One region of the Clostridium sp. CM039 genome, then DNA from elsewhere that is predicted to be linked to it. Evidence: predicted binding sites of a transcription regulator. Region 1 holds the regulator's gene; the other holds the start of a gene.
What was found. The regulator NrdR, encoded in region 1, represses ribonucleotide reductase genes. The targets are predictions, from matches to a motif close to CACNANATNTNGTG.

Region 1 (5,997 bases):
GAAAGAAATTTAAGACTGGTAGTATATATAGCAAGGAAGTTTGAGAATACAGGCTTAAATGTTGAAGATTTAATTTCTGTAGGAACCATAGGGCTTATAAAAGCAGTTAATACTTTTGATCCTGAAAAGAACATTAAGCTAGCTACATATGCTTCAAGATGTATAGAGAATGAAATTTTAATGTATCTTAGGCGAAATAGTAAAATTAAAACAGAAATTTCTCTTTATGAGCCTCTAAATGTTGATTGGGACGGTAATGAATTGCTGCTCTCAGACATTATTGGAACGGACAACGATGTGGTTTATAATATTATTGAAGAAGATGTAGATAAACAATTGCTTTGGCTTGCTATGCAACGTTTAAATTCAAGAGAAAAAGAAATTGTTCAATTAAGATTTGGCTTAAATGGAACCATAGAAAAAACACAAAAAGAAGTGGCTGATATACTTGGAATATCACAATCTTATATCTCAAGGCTTGAAAAAAGAATAATAAAAAGATTACAAAAAGAAATAAATAAAATGGTATAGGGGCCGCAAGTGATATGCTCCCCTTATGGTAGACAGTTAAAATAATAAAACTGTTTACTATAAGGAGGGCTATTTTTTTATGGGAAGAAAATCAACTATATCAGACCAACAAAAAATTAAGTCTGTAACATCATATTTAAATGGAAAAGCTAGTATGTTAAGTTTATGCAACAAACTTCAAGTACATAAGAGTTCTTTTCAAAAATGGGTAATACGATATAAATCAGAAGGTGAAGCTGGGTTAAAACATTCTAGCAAAAATACTTCTTATACTGCCAAAATCAAGATTAACATTGTAAAAGAATATCTTGATGGGCATGGCTCACTGAATGATTTATGCATTAAGTATCATATTTCGTCAAATACAGTTTTATGCAATTGGATAAAGAAGTATAATGGTCATGAAAACATAAAATCTTCTGGAACAGGAGGAAAAATAATCATGACCAAAGGACGCAAAACTTCTTATATTGAACGCATTGAAATCATAAAGTACTGTATTGAAAACAATAACAGTTATAATAAAACTGTTGAAAAATATAAGGTATCTTATCCTCAGATTTATACCTGGATGAAGAAGTATAATCAGTTTGGTATTGAAGGGCTTTTGGACCGACGTGGAAAGCCAAAGGCTGAAGAGTTAATGACAGAAGATGAAAAGCTAAAAGCTCAATACAAGCTTTTAGAAGCACAAAATAGAAGATTACGGATGGAGAATGCTCTTCTAAAAAAAATCCAAGAGATAGAAAGAAGGCGATATTAAGCGAAGCTAGATACGAAGATACTTATCTTGCAATCCAAGAATTATCTAACAAAGATAAATTTCCTATAACTGAGTTGTGCATTATAGGCGGCGTTAGCCATTCTGCATATTATAAATGGCTACACAGAGAAAAAAGTAACCGAGTATTGAAAAACGAAGAATTATTAAAGCTTATTTGTGAGTTATATGAGGAAAAAGACGGTATCTTAGGCTATCGCCAGATGACGATTAAAATCCGTAGAGAATATAATAAAAAAGTTAATTATAAACGAATTTATCGTCTGATGCAGATATTAGGATTAAAATCCGTATGCAGAAAAAAAAGATATAATTATATTAAGTCAACTCCTGAAGTTACTGCAGAAAATATTTTGGATAGAAATTTTAAAGCAGAACAAGTCAATAAAAAATGGCTTACAGATGTAACCGAGTTTAAATATGGGAGAAGTGGACAAAAGGCTTATCTAAGTGCAATATTTGATTTAGGTGATAGAAGTATTGTTTCATATGTCATTGGTCATTCTAATAATAACCAATTGGTTTATCAAACCTTTAATCTTGCTGTTAAAGTATACCCTGATGCTAAACCAATATTTCATAGTGACCGAGGTTTCCAGTATACTTCAAAAATATTTAAAGAAAAACTAAAAAAAGCTGGAATGATACAGAGCATGTCGAGGGTTGGGCATTGTATTGATAATGGTCCAATGGAAGGATTTTGGGGAATCTTAAAAACAGAAATGTATTATCTTCATAAATTTGAAGACTATGAAAGCTTAAAGAAATCGATTGAAGACTATATAGAATATTATAATAATAGACGTTATCAAAAACGTTTAAAGTGCATGACACCAATGGAATATCAGCGATATCTATTAGGTAATGCAGCATAAATAAAGCGCCTACCAAATGATAGACGCCTTACATAAAATCTTTAATTATTTCCACTGTCTACTTGACAGGGGGCAGTTCAAAGTAGGACCCTTTTTATAAATTTATTTTAGAAACCGATTTTAAAAGTTATTATTTGAAGATTAAATATTAAGCAAAATGAAACAAATAAAGAAATGTTCTAATTATAAATAATATTTTTAATAACTTATGAATATAAATAATATAAAGTGCTAGGCCTCTAAAAATAGACTAGAGTAGTGACTAGCTGGTTTAAAAAAAGGGTTTATGAAAACTTATTGGGGGTGAACAAAATGGAAAGTTTAATGTTTGCAATAAATAATTTAAGACAGATGGAAATTATAGATATAAGTTCAGGCTCAAAAATGGGATATATCAAAGATTTAAAAGTTGATTGTGAAGACTATAGAATTATTTCAATCCTAATGCCAACCCAAAAGTCATCTTGGTTCAATAAAAATAATAGTGTTGAGATACCTTGGGAAAAAGTAAAGAAAATTGGGGTAGATGTTATTCTTGTAGATGGTAGTGATGTAAATATAGAAAACGAATAGGAAAAAGTGTATAATGTTAGTATATTTGCTAACTATACTATGAAAAGGACGTGAAGGCCATTGAAATGTCCATATTGCAGCTGTGAAGAAAGTAAAGTAGTTGATTCTAGATCAACAGATGAGAATATTGCAACTAGAAGAAGAAGAGAGTGCCTAAGTTGTTTTAAGAGATATACTACATATGAAAAAGTGGAAGATGTACCTATTTTAGTAATAAAGAAGGATTCTAATAGAGAATATTTTGACAGAACGAAAATATTAAATGGCCTTATGAAGGCATGCCAAAAGAGGCCGGTGTCAAGAAAACAAATAGAAGCTATTTGTGATGAAGTAGAAAAACAGTTAAACAATGAAATGCTTACAGAAGTGAAATCAGATTATATAGGAGAAATCATTATGAGCATATTAAAAAATGTAGATGAGGTATCTTATGTGAGGTTTGCTTCAGTTTATAGGCAATTCAAAGATATTAATACATTCATGGAAGAGATAAGGAAATTAATGTCTAAGGAATGAAAATGCCCTTAGGCATTTTTTTTATAATTTTTTTTTGAAAAACTACGAGAAAATTATGACGTAGCAGCTAAATATATTAGAGGCTGATGATATGAAACTATCAGGTAAGTAATAGAACAGTTTACTAGTGAGGATATTTAGAGTAATATTAAGGCTAGTAATAATAAACAAAAGAAAATGTATTATTGTTTATTTAAAACAATAAACTAACGCTGAAATATGGAGGGATTAACATGGCTGAAGAAAAAATATTAGTGGTTGATGATGAGGAACATATACAAGAGTTAATTAAATTTAATTTGGAGAAGAATGGTTATAAAGTTATGTGTGCTAATAATGGTATAGATGCTATAAAACTTGCTAAAGAACAATTGCCGCAATTGATGTTACTAGATTTAATGTTACCTGGAATGGATGGCCTAGATGTTTGTAAGGAAATTAGAAAAGATTCATCTATGTCAAATATGTCAATAATAATGATAACAGCAAAAGCAGAAGAAATAGATAAAATAATAGGGCTAGAGTTAGGGGCAGACGATTATATTACAAAGCCATTCTCAGTAAGGGAGCTAGTAGCAAGAATCAAAGCCATGCTTAGAAGAACCAATATGCAAGTAGCTGAAAAGTCTTTTAGTGTTGGAAATTTGACTATTGATTTTGGTAAGCACGAGGTTATTAAAGGTGAAATCAAAATTGATTTGACATTAAAGGAATTCGAACTATTGGAAATTTTGATAAAGAATAAAGGAAGAGTTATGACTAGAGACTTTTTATTAGATAAAATATGGGGTTATGAATACTTAGGAGAAACAAGAACTGTTGACGTTCACATAAGACATTTAAGGCAAAAAATTGAAGAAGATGATAAAAATCCAATGTATATCCAGACTATTAGGGGCATAGGATATAGATTTAATTTTGGAGAGTAATTATGAAAAAAAAATTACTTATATATTTGTTAAGCACTGTGATTTTTATATTTGTGGTAGTAACTGCATTATTCACGTCTATTTTTAATTATGAATATCAGCAAAATCTAAAAGGGAAGCTTCAAATTAATAACAATATGATTATTAGATTATTGCAAAGTAATAATTTAAGAGACCCTCAGAAATTTTTTATGGAGAACTTAGAAAGTTCGCAGCTAAGAGTTACCTATGTTGATAAAAATGGTAAAGTTATTTATGATTCAAATATAAGCGGGGAAACTATGGATGATCATAATGATAGGCAAGAAATAAAAGACGCAAGAAAAAGCGGCAGTGGATTTACAGTGAGATATAGTAAATCTACTGATCGGAATATGATGTATTTTGCAACCACTTTTGGTGATGGGTTTATTATTAGAAGTTCTATGCCTCTTGAAATTGTAAATGGATTAGGCAGTAAATATTTTAAGCTTTACATCTTAGCCATAATTTTTTCAGCAATAATGTCAATTTGGTTTTCTCTAAAACTATCATATATTATAGTAAAACCAATTACCGACTTGATTTTTATTACTTCAAGAATTAGTAAGGGCGAATTTCATAGAAGAGCTAGAGTATTATCAGATGGTGAAATAGGACAACTAGCTAAGAATTTTAATGAGATGGCGGATAAACTAGAGTCTACATTGAATGAAGTTACCGATAAGCAAAACAGGCTTGAGGCTATTTTGCAAAGTATGGATAGTGGAGTCATTGCTGTAGATAGAAAAAATAAAGTGATAATGATTAATCCATATGCTAAAAAAACATTTGGAATCACTAAAGATATTATAGGGCAGAATCTTCTGGATAATATAAGGGATTTTGAATTAGAAAATATCTTCCACCAAAGTGATAATGATTATAAGGAAATAAAGATAGTTTGGCCACAAGAAAGAGAACTTAGAATAAAAACTACAGATATAATTAACAGAAGCGAACATATAGGCACTGTGGCAGTTGTTCAAGATATTACAGAAGTGAAAAAATTGGAAAATATGAGAACACAATTTGTTGCTAATGTTTCTCATGAGCTTAAAACGCCTTTAACCTCTATTAAAGGGTTTGCAGAAACTCTAAAATATGTTGATGATGCTGACACAAAGGAAAAATTTTTAAATATAATCAATGAAGAAGCTGAAAGATTAACTAGATTAAGTACAGATATTTTAACACTTTCACATATAGAACAACAAAAGGAAGTTAAAAATGAAAAAATTAATATTAATAAAATTGTAGAAAATGTCTACAACTTAATGAAAAACATAGCAGAATTAAAAGGAATCAAGTTAAAGGTTGATCAGCGAAATGTAAAAGAAGTGATAGGTGACGCTGATAGGTTTAAACAAATGTTAATTAACTTAGTAGATAATGCAATAAACTACTCAGAAACTGGAGATAGTGTTTGCATTGGAATGGAGAGCAAGGATGATAGATGCATGCTATGGGTTAAGGACACTGGGGTTGGAATAGACAAAGAACAAATTCCACGTATATTTGAGAGATTTTACAGAGTGGATAAGGCTCGTTTAAGATCAAAAGGTGGCACTGGATTAGGACTTGCTATTGTTAAGCATATAGTACTTAAATTAAATGGAAAAATATATGTGGAAAGTCAGCTAGGATCAGGCAGTAAATTTATAGTTGAAATTCCGTACGCTAAATAAAAATAAAGCTATCGCGTTATTAACGTGATAGCTTTATTTTTATCATTGTAAAGTTTAATTAACATTAGCTAAACTTTAGTTAACTT
Region 2 (5,997 bases), 1.3 Mb from region 1:
AGATTTAATATAAGGATGCTTTTGTACAAAACCATAAGGTTCAAATTTTTGTCCGCGAAGCATTTTAGAAATGGCTTGCGCAGGTACATGATGCTGAAGCATTACTGAAATTGCCTTTGAAAGAGAATTCAATAATCCAGTAATTATAGTACCTTCCCTATCTGTAGTTATATATATTTCAGAAATTTCTCCGTTTGAGCGCCTATTTATCGTAGTATAGACTTTTACATCATCAATTTGAGCAGGATGAGTAGTTCCATAACGTATTCCAATTGGCTTTTCTCTTGTGGAGTGGTTTGAAGTTTCTTGTAATGACTTTGCTTTCTTTAAAAGCGCCTCGTATGATAAATCCTCAAGTAACAGTTCTTTGTCAACAGATAAAGTAGTGTTTAAAGGTTGACTTGCTTTTGAACCATCTCTATATAAGGAGATACCTTTCACGCCTAGCTTCCAAGAATTTAATATCACTTCTTTAAAGTCTTCTATGGTAGCATTTTTAGGTAGATTTACAGTCTTTGATATAGAACCTGATATCATTGGGGTTATTGCCGCCATCATGAGAACATGTCCCATAAATGAAATATATCTTTTTCCGCTACCGCATTTGTTTGCTGTATCGAATATAGGCAAATGTTCTACCTTTAAATGTGGAGCACCCTCAATTTTTCCATCAATGATTTTTTCATATTCAAAGCCGTTTTCATCAACCTTTTCTTTTCTTAGAATATAATCAAGAATATCATTTGTTTCACTTTCGGAATATCCAAGGTTATCCAATGAGTCTTTAATTACAGGGTTTACGATGGTCATAAATCCACCACCAGATAATTTTTTATAAATAAAATGGCTGAAATATGGTTCAACTGAGGTTGCACCACAATCCATTGCAAAAGAAATAGTGCCAGTAGGAGCTAGAACTGTAACTTGAGCATTTCTAAAACCATATTTTTCGCCACTGCTTAGTACCTTTGACCAACAGTTTTTTAAGGTTTCACTTATATTGCTTAGGGAATCATTACCTAAAATATCATGGTTAACTTTTATAGGATCATAATTCAAATGTTCATAGTTACTATTTAGAGCTCCAGCAGCTCTTGCATGATTCCTTATAACTATTTGCATATGTTTTTTGTTGATTTCATATTTTTCAAAAGGAGCTAGTTCTTTTGAAAGTAGAGATGATACATAATAAGCCTGTGCAGTCATTATTCCACTTAGCGCTGCAGCTATATTTCTAGCATCTTCTGAGTCATAGGCATAGCCCATTACCATAAATAAAGAAGCTAAATTTGAAAGCCCAAGACCTGTGGTTCTAAATAAATAACTTTTCCTTGCTATATCTTCAGTTGGAAACTGGCCCCAATGAATGGAGGATTCAAGGACTAATTGAGTAAGTCCTATTAGATGGACATATCCATCTACATCAAATTTTTTAGTCAAAGCATCATAAAATTTATAAATATTAATAGAAGCTAAATTACAAGAGGTATCATCTAAAAAAGCATATTCTCCACAAGGATTAGTCGAATTAATTCTATTATGTTTAGCGTTAACTACTCCATCTTCTCCACCGGGGCAAGTATGCCATGCATTAAAGGTGTCATCAAATTGAGGCGCTGGATCAGCACATTGCCAAGCAGCGGTATTAAAGGTATCCCATAGCGTCTTAACACTTATGTCTGCATCAACTGTGGAATCACATCTCCCTTTAAGAGTAATAGTCTGATTAGGATTTTTCGATAAGGTATCAACTTTCATCATAAATTCATCTGAGAATCTTATGGAGTTGTTTCCATTTTGGCCAGATACAGTCTCATAAGCCTCTCCTTCAAAGCTACCATCATAACCCATTTTAGTAAGAGCGCGTACTTTATCTTCTTCTTTAGCTTTCCAAGTCATAAACTCCATTATTTCAGGGTGATTGATATCAAGGCATAGCATCTTAGCAGCACGCCTTGTAGTTCCACCAGATTTTATAGCTCCAGCATTTCTGTCAAGTCCTCTTAAAAAACTCATAAGACCTGATGAAACTCCACCACTAGATAAGCTTTCACCTATACCTCTTATGGATGAGAAGTTAGTTCCGGTGCCAGAGCCACCTTTAAATAATTTAGTCTCTGTTACATACTGCTCAGAGATTGAATGATTGCCAAGTAGTTTATCTTGGATTGATAGAATGAAACAAGCTGAAGCTTGAGTCCTTGTATAAGCATCTTCGCTTTTAACTATCATTTTTTCTTTTTCATCGTAATAAAAATTATCTAATGATTCGCCTTTTATACCATAGGATAGGTTAAGGCCCGTATTAAACCATTGAGGAGAATTTGGTGCAAACATTTGATTTAAAAATGCATATATTAATTCATCATAAATAATGCTTTTTTCCTCTTGAGATTTAATAATAGTCTCATCAGTCAAGGATTCACACCAAAAATTAACAAGTCTATGAGCTACCATTTTCATACTATCCTCATAACCTTGCTTATTATTAACACCAGATTTTCTGAAATATTTTGAAGCAATAATATCGCAAGAATTTTGAGAGTAATGCTCTGGAAATTCTAAAGCCTTCATATCTAAAAGCACTTTATTTGTTTTATGGTCTTTTAAAAAAACATTTACCTTTTTCCATTTGAACAAATCAAAAACAGTAATAGTTTTATCTTTTTCTAATTCCTTTGTATAAAATCGTTTGATTAAATTTTTTATCTCCGCCATAATTAATACTAGCTTAAAAAGCTAGTATATTCACCTCCTATTAGTTGCATGATAATTAAGATTAAGTCTAAATTATGTAAAACATACTTCTGTATGGTTGATATTACTACACTAAAAGATTTTCTTGATTATTTAGTTTAATTATTATGTGTTATATTAGTATAACACCATATGTAGTAAGTAGAAAAAGAATTATAACTACAGATGGTATTATATAATAGAATCAAATAAAAATCAACATTAAATATTAACCAAAAATATGACGAATAAACGGCAAATTTATATAATATAGTAGTATAATAAATACATATTTATTATTATGTAAAATAATAAACCTAAATATTTATTATTATGTAAAATAATAAACCTAAATATTTATTATTATGTAAAATAATAAACCTAAATATTTATTATTATGCATAATAAACCTACGTATTTATTATTTTGGAAGAGGTGATGATGAAATTATGATACATCAATTTGATGGAAAAATACCTAATGTACATAAACATTCTTATATTGCTTGCAGTGCAGATGTTATAGGAAATGTGTCTATAGGAGAGTACAGTAGTATTTGGTTTGGAGCTGTATTAAGAGGCGATATGAATTCCATGTCTATAGGTTCTTATACAAATATTCAAGACAATTGTACAGTACATAATGATGATGAATTTCCGGTTAATATTGGAGAGTATGTAACTATAGGACATAATGCCATAATACATGGTTGTAAAATTTCAAGTTATACTTTAATTGGAATGGGAAGTACTATACTAAATGGAGCAGAAATAGGGGAGTATACTATAATCGGCGCTGGTAGCTTAGTTACTCAAGGAAAGAAAATACCCTCAGGGGTTCTTTGTATGGGAGTGCCGGCAAAGGTCATTCGCGAACTAACTACAGAGGAAAAGGAAGGATTAAAAAAATCAGCTCAGCATTATGTAGAGCTTTCAATGAAATATAATACAAAACAAATAAATGACCATACCTTAATTTAGATTGTTATAGAGCGCGAAAAATGATAATATTAAATGGAATAGAAAAGGTGACAGATGAGCAGAAATATAAATACATGTTTATAGAAAATATTTAGTACAATATGTTGATAAATTTAACAAATATATAGATTGGTCAAAAGTTTAAAAAAGGTAGGAGATAATAAATGATAAAAATAGGAGAATTTAATAATTTAAAAGTAGTTAGGCGAGCAGAATTTGGGTACTATTTGGGCGCAGAGACTGAAAACACTAGTGATGATATATTATTGCCAATGAAAAGCACTTTAGGTAGAGCACTTAATATTGATGATGAAGTTGAAGCCTTCGTATATAGGGACTCAAGTGATAGGTTAATTTCAACTTTAAAAAAACCTCTTGCAAAGGTTGGTGATTTAGCCTACCTTAAAGTAATTGACATGACTGCAATAGGAAGTTTTGTAGAAATTGGTTTAGAAAGAGACGTATTAGTTCCTTTTAAGGAGGAAAATTACAAATTAGAAACAGGCAAAAAATATCTTTTTTATATATATTTAGATAAGACTGGAAGAATAGCGGCCACTACTTTTATTGATAAATATTTATACGATACAGATTCATATGATATTGATGAGGAAGTGGAAGGAACAGTATACGGAATCCAGACTAATGGTACAGTAATGATAGCTATTGATGATATTTATAGGGCGGTTATTCTAAGAAATGAGAATTATATGAGTGTAATACCAGGAGATAGATTAAGTGTACGAGTGAAAAAATATTATGAAGATGGCAAAATGGACGTAACAGCAAGAAAACCAAGACTAGAAGAAAGAGATGTAGTTGAGGAACAAATAATAGAATACTTAGATAAAAGTGATGGCTTTATGCCATACAATGATAAAAGTTCTCCAGATGATATAAAGAAAGTTTTTAAAACAAGCAAAAATGCATTTAAAAGGGCATTAGGAGGACTTATGAAAAATGGGCTAATCCATCAAGATGAAGAAGGTACTAGATTAAAGTAATTAGATATATTTATAATAGTAAAAGGCTGATGAGTTAACTCATCGGCCTTTTACTATTTATATTTTAGATGAACTACGTTTAAATATCTTTACAATTTCATTAAAAAGTAATGGCATTAAGGCTAAAATAGTAACGATACCCCAATCTGCTAAACTTAAAGCATGAACACTAAAAGCATTTGCTAGAGGTGGAATAGTTATTATCAAATCTTGTAGCAGTATACCTAAAACTATAGCTGCAATTAAATATTTGTTTGAAAATAAACCTATTTGGAATATGGATTTTTTATTATTTCTCATATTTAAAGAATGAACAAGCTGAGAAACACTAAGTACTACAAATGCCATAGTTTGTGCATGTTTTAAAGCATCTTGTGAAATGTTTTGAGGGAATAGTGGGAATAAGTTAGTTATGCCACTATAATATTTTGCACCTATTATAAAGGCTGCTAAAGTTACTAAACCTATTAACAATCCGTTAAGAAGTAAACCTAATGTTGAACCTTTAAATAAACCATCTTTTTGGTTGCGTGGTTTATACTTCATTACGTCGGGGTCGCCAGGATCTACACCTAAAGCTAAAGCTGGAAGCGTATCTGTAATTAAGTTAACCCATAATATATGGATAGGTCTAAGTGGCGATGCCCAACCTAAAAGTATTGCAAGAAATAAAGCAATAATTTCTCCAACATTACAGGAAATAAGAAATACTACAGTTTTCTTGATATTCGTGAAGATATTTCTTCCTTCCTTTATAGCGGAAACGATAGTTGAAAAGTTATCGTCTATTAATATCATATCAGCAGCACCTTTAGCTACATCAGTACCTGTTATACCCATGGCTACACCTATATCTGCCATTTTCAGGGATGGCGCGTCATTTACTCCATCACCAGTCATTGATACAATATTTCCTTTGGATTTAAGAGCATTTATAATTTTTACTTTATGCTCTGGAGACACTCTTGCGAATACCCTTATATTATCAATTTTACTATTTAGTTCTTCATCTGAAAGTTTATCAAGCTCAGAGCCAGACATAACTGCTAGGGGATCTTTAGTAATATTAAGGTCTTTCGCTATAGCAAAAGCTGTGTTTTGGTGATCGCCGGTTATCATTACAGTTTTTATTCCGGAATTCGTGCACACAGAAATAGAATCCTTAACTTCCAGTCTAGGTGGATCTATCATACCTACCAGGCCAATAAGTATTAAATCACTTTCTAAAGAATCAATATCCACATGAGATGTTGGAAGAATTTTATAAGCTGCGCCTA

Region 2: the regulator NrdR is predicted to act here: its motif matches at 2,884-2,897, upstream of ACWJJ2_RS09490 (vitamin B12-dependent ribonucleotide reductase).

What each region holds. Positions count from the first base shown of each region.
Region 1 covers NZ_CM143649.1:696,288-702,284, forward strand. Annotated here, with positions in the region: gene sigE (RNA polymerase sporulation sigma factor SigE) at 1-531, shown strand, start outside; gene ACWJJ2_RS03260 (helix-turn-helix domain-containing protein) at 611-1,294, shown strand; gene ACWJJ2_RS03265 (IS3 family transposase) at 1,369-2,187, shown strand; gene ACWJJ2_RS03270 (YlmC/YmxH family sporulation protein) at 2,500-2,760, shown strand; gene nrdR (transcriptional regulator NrdR) at 2,821-3,276, shown strand; gene ACWJJ2_RS03280 (response regulator) at 3,510-4,205, shown strand; gene pnpS (two-component system histidine kinase PnpS) at 4,208-5,911, shown strand.
Region 2 covers NZ_CM143649.1:1,998,800-2,004,796, reverse strand. Annotated here, with positions in the region: gene ACWJJ2_RS09490 (vitamin B12-dependent ribonucleotide reductase) at 1-2,718, opposite strand, end outside; gene ACWJJ2_RS09485 (gamma carbonic anhydrase family protein) at 3,186-3,716, shown strand; gene ACWJJ2_RS09480 (CvfB family protein) at 3,881-4,720, shown strand; gene ACWJJ2_RS09475 (cation-translocating P-type ATPase) at 4,778-5,997, opposite strand, start outside.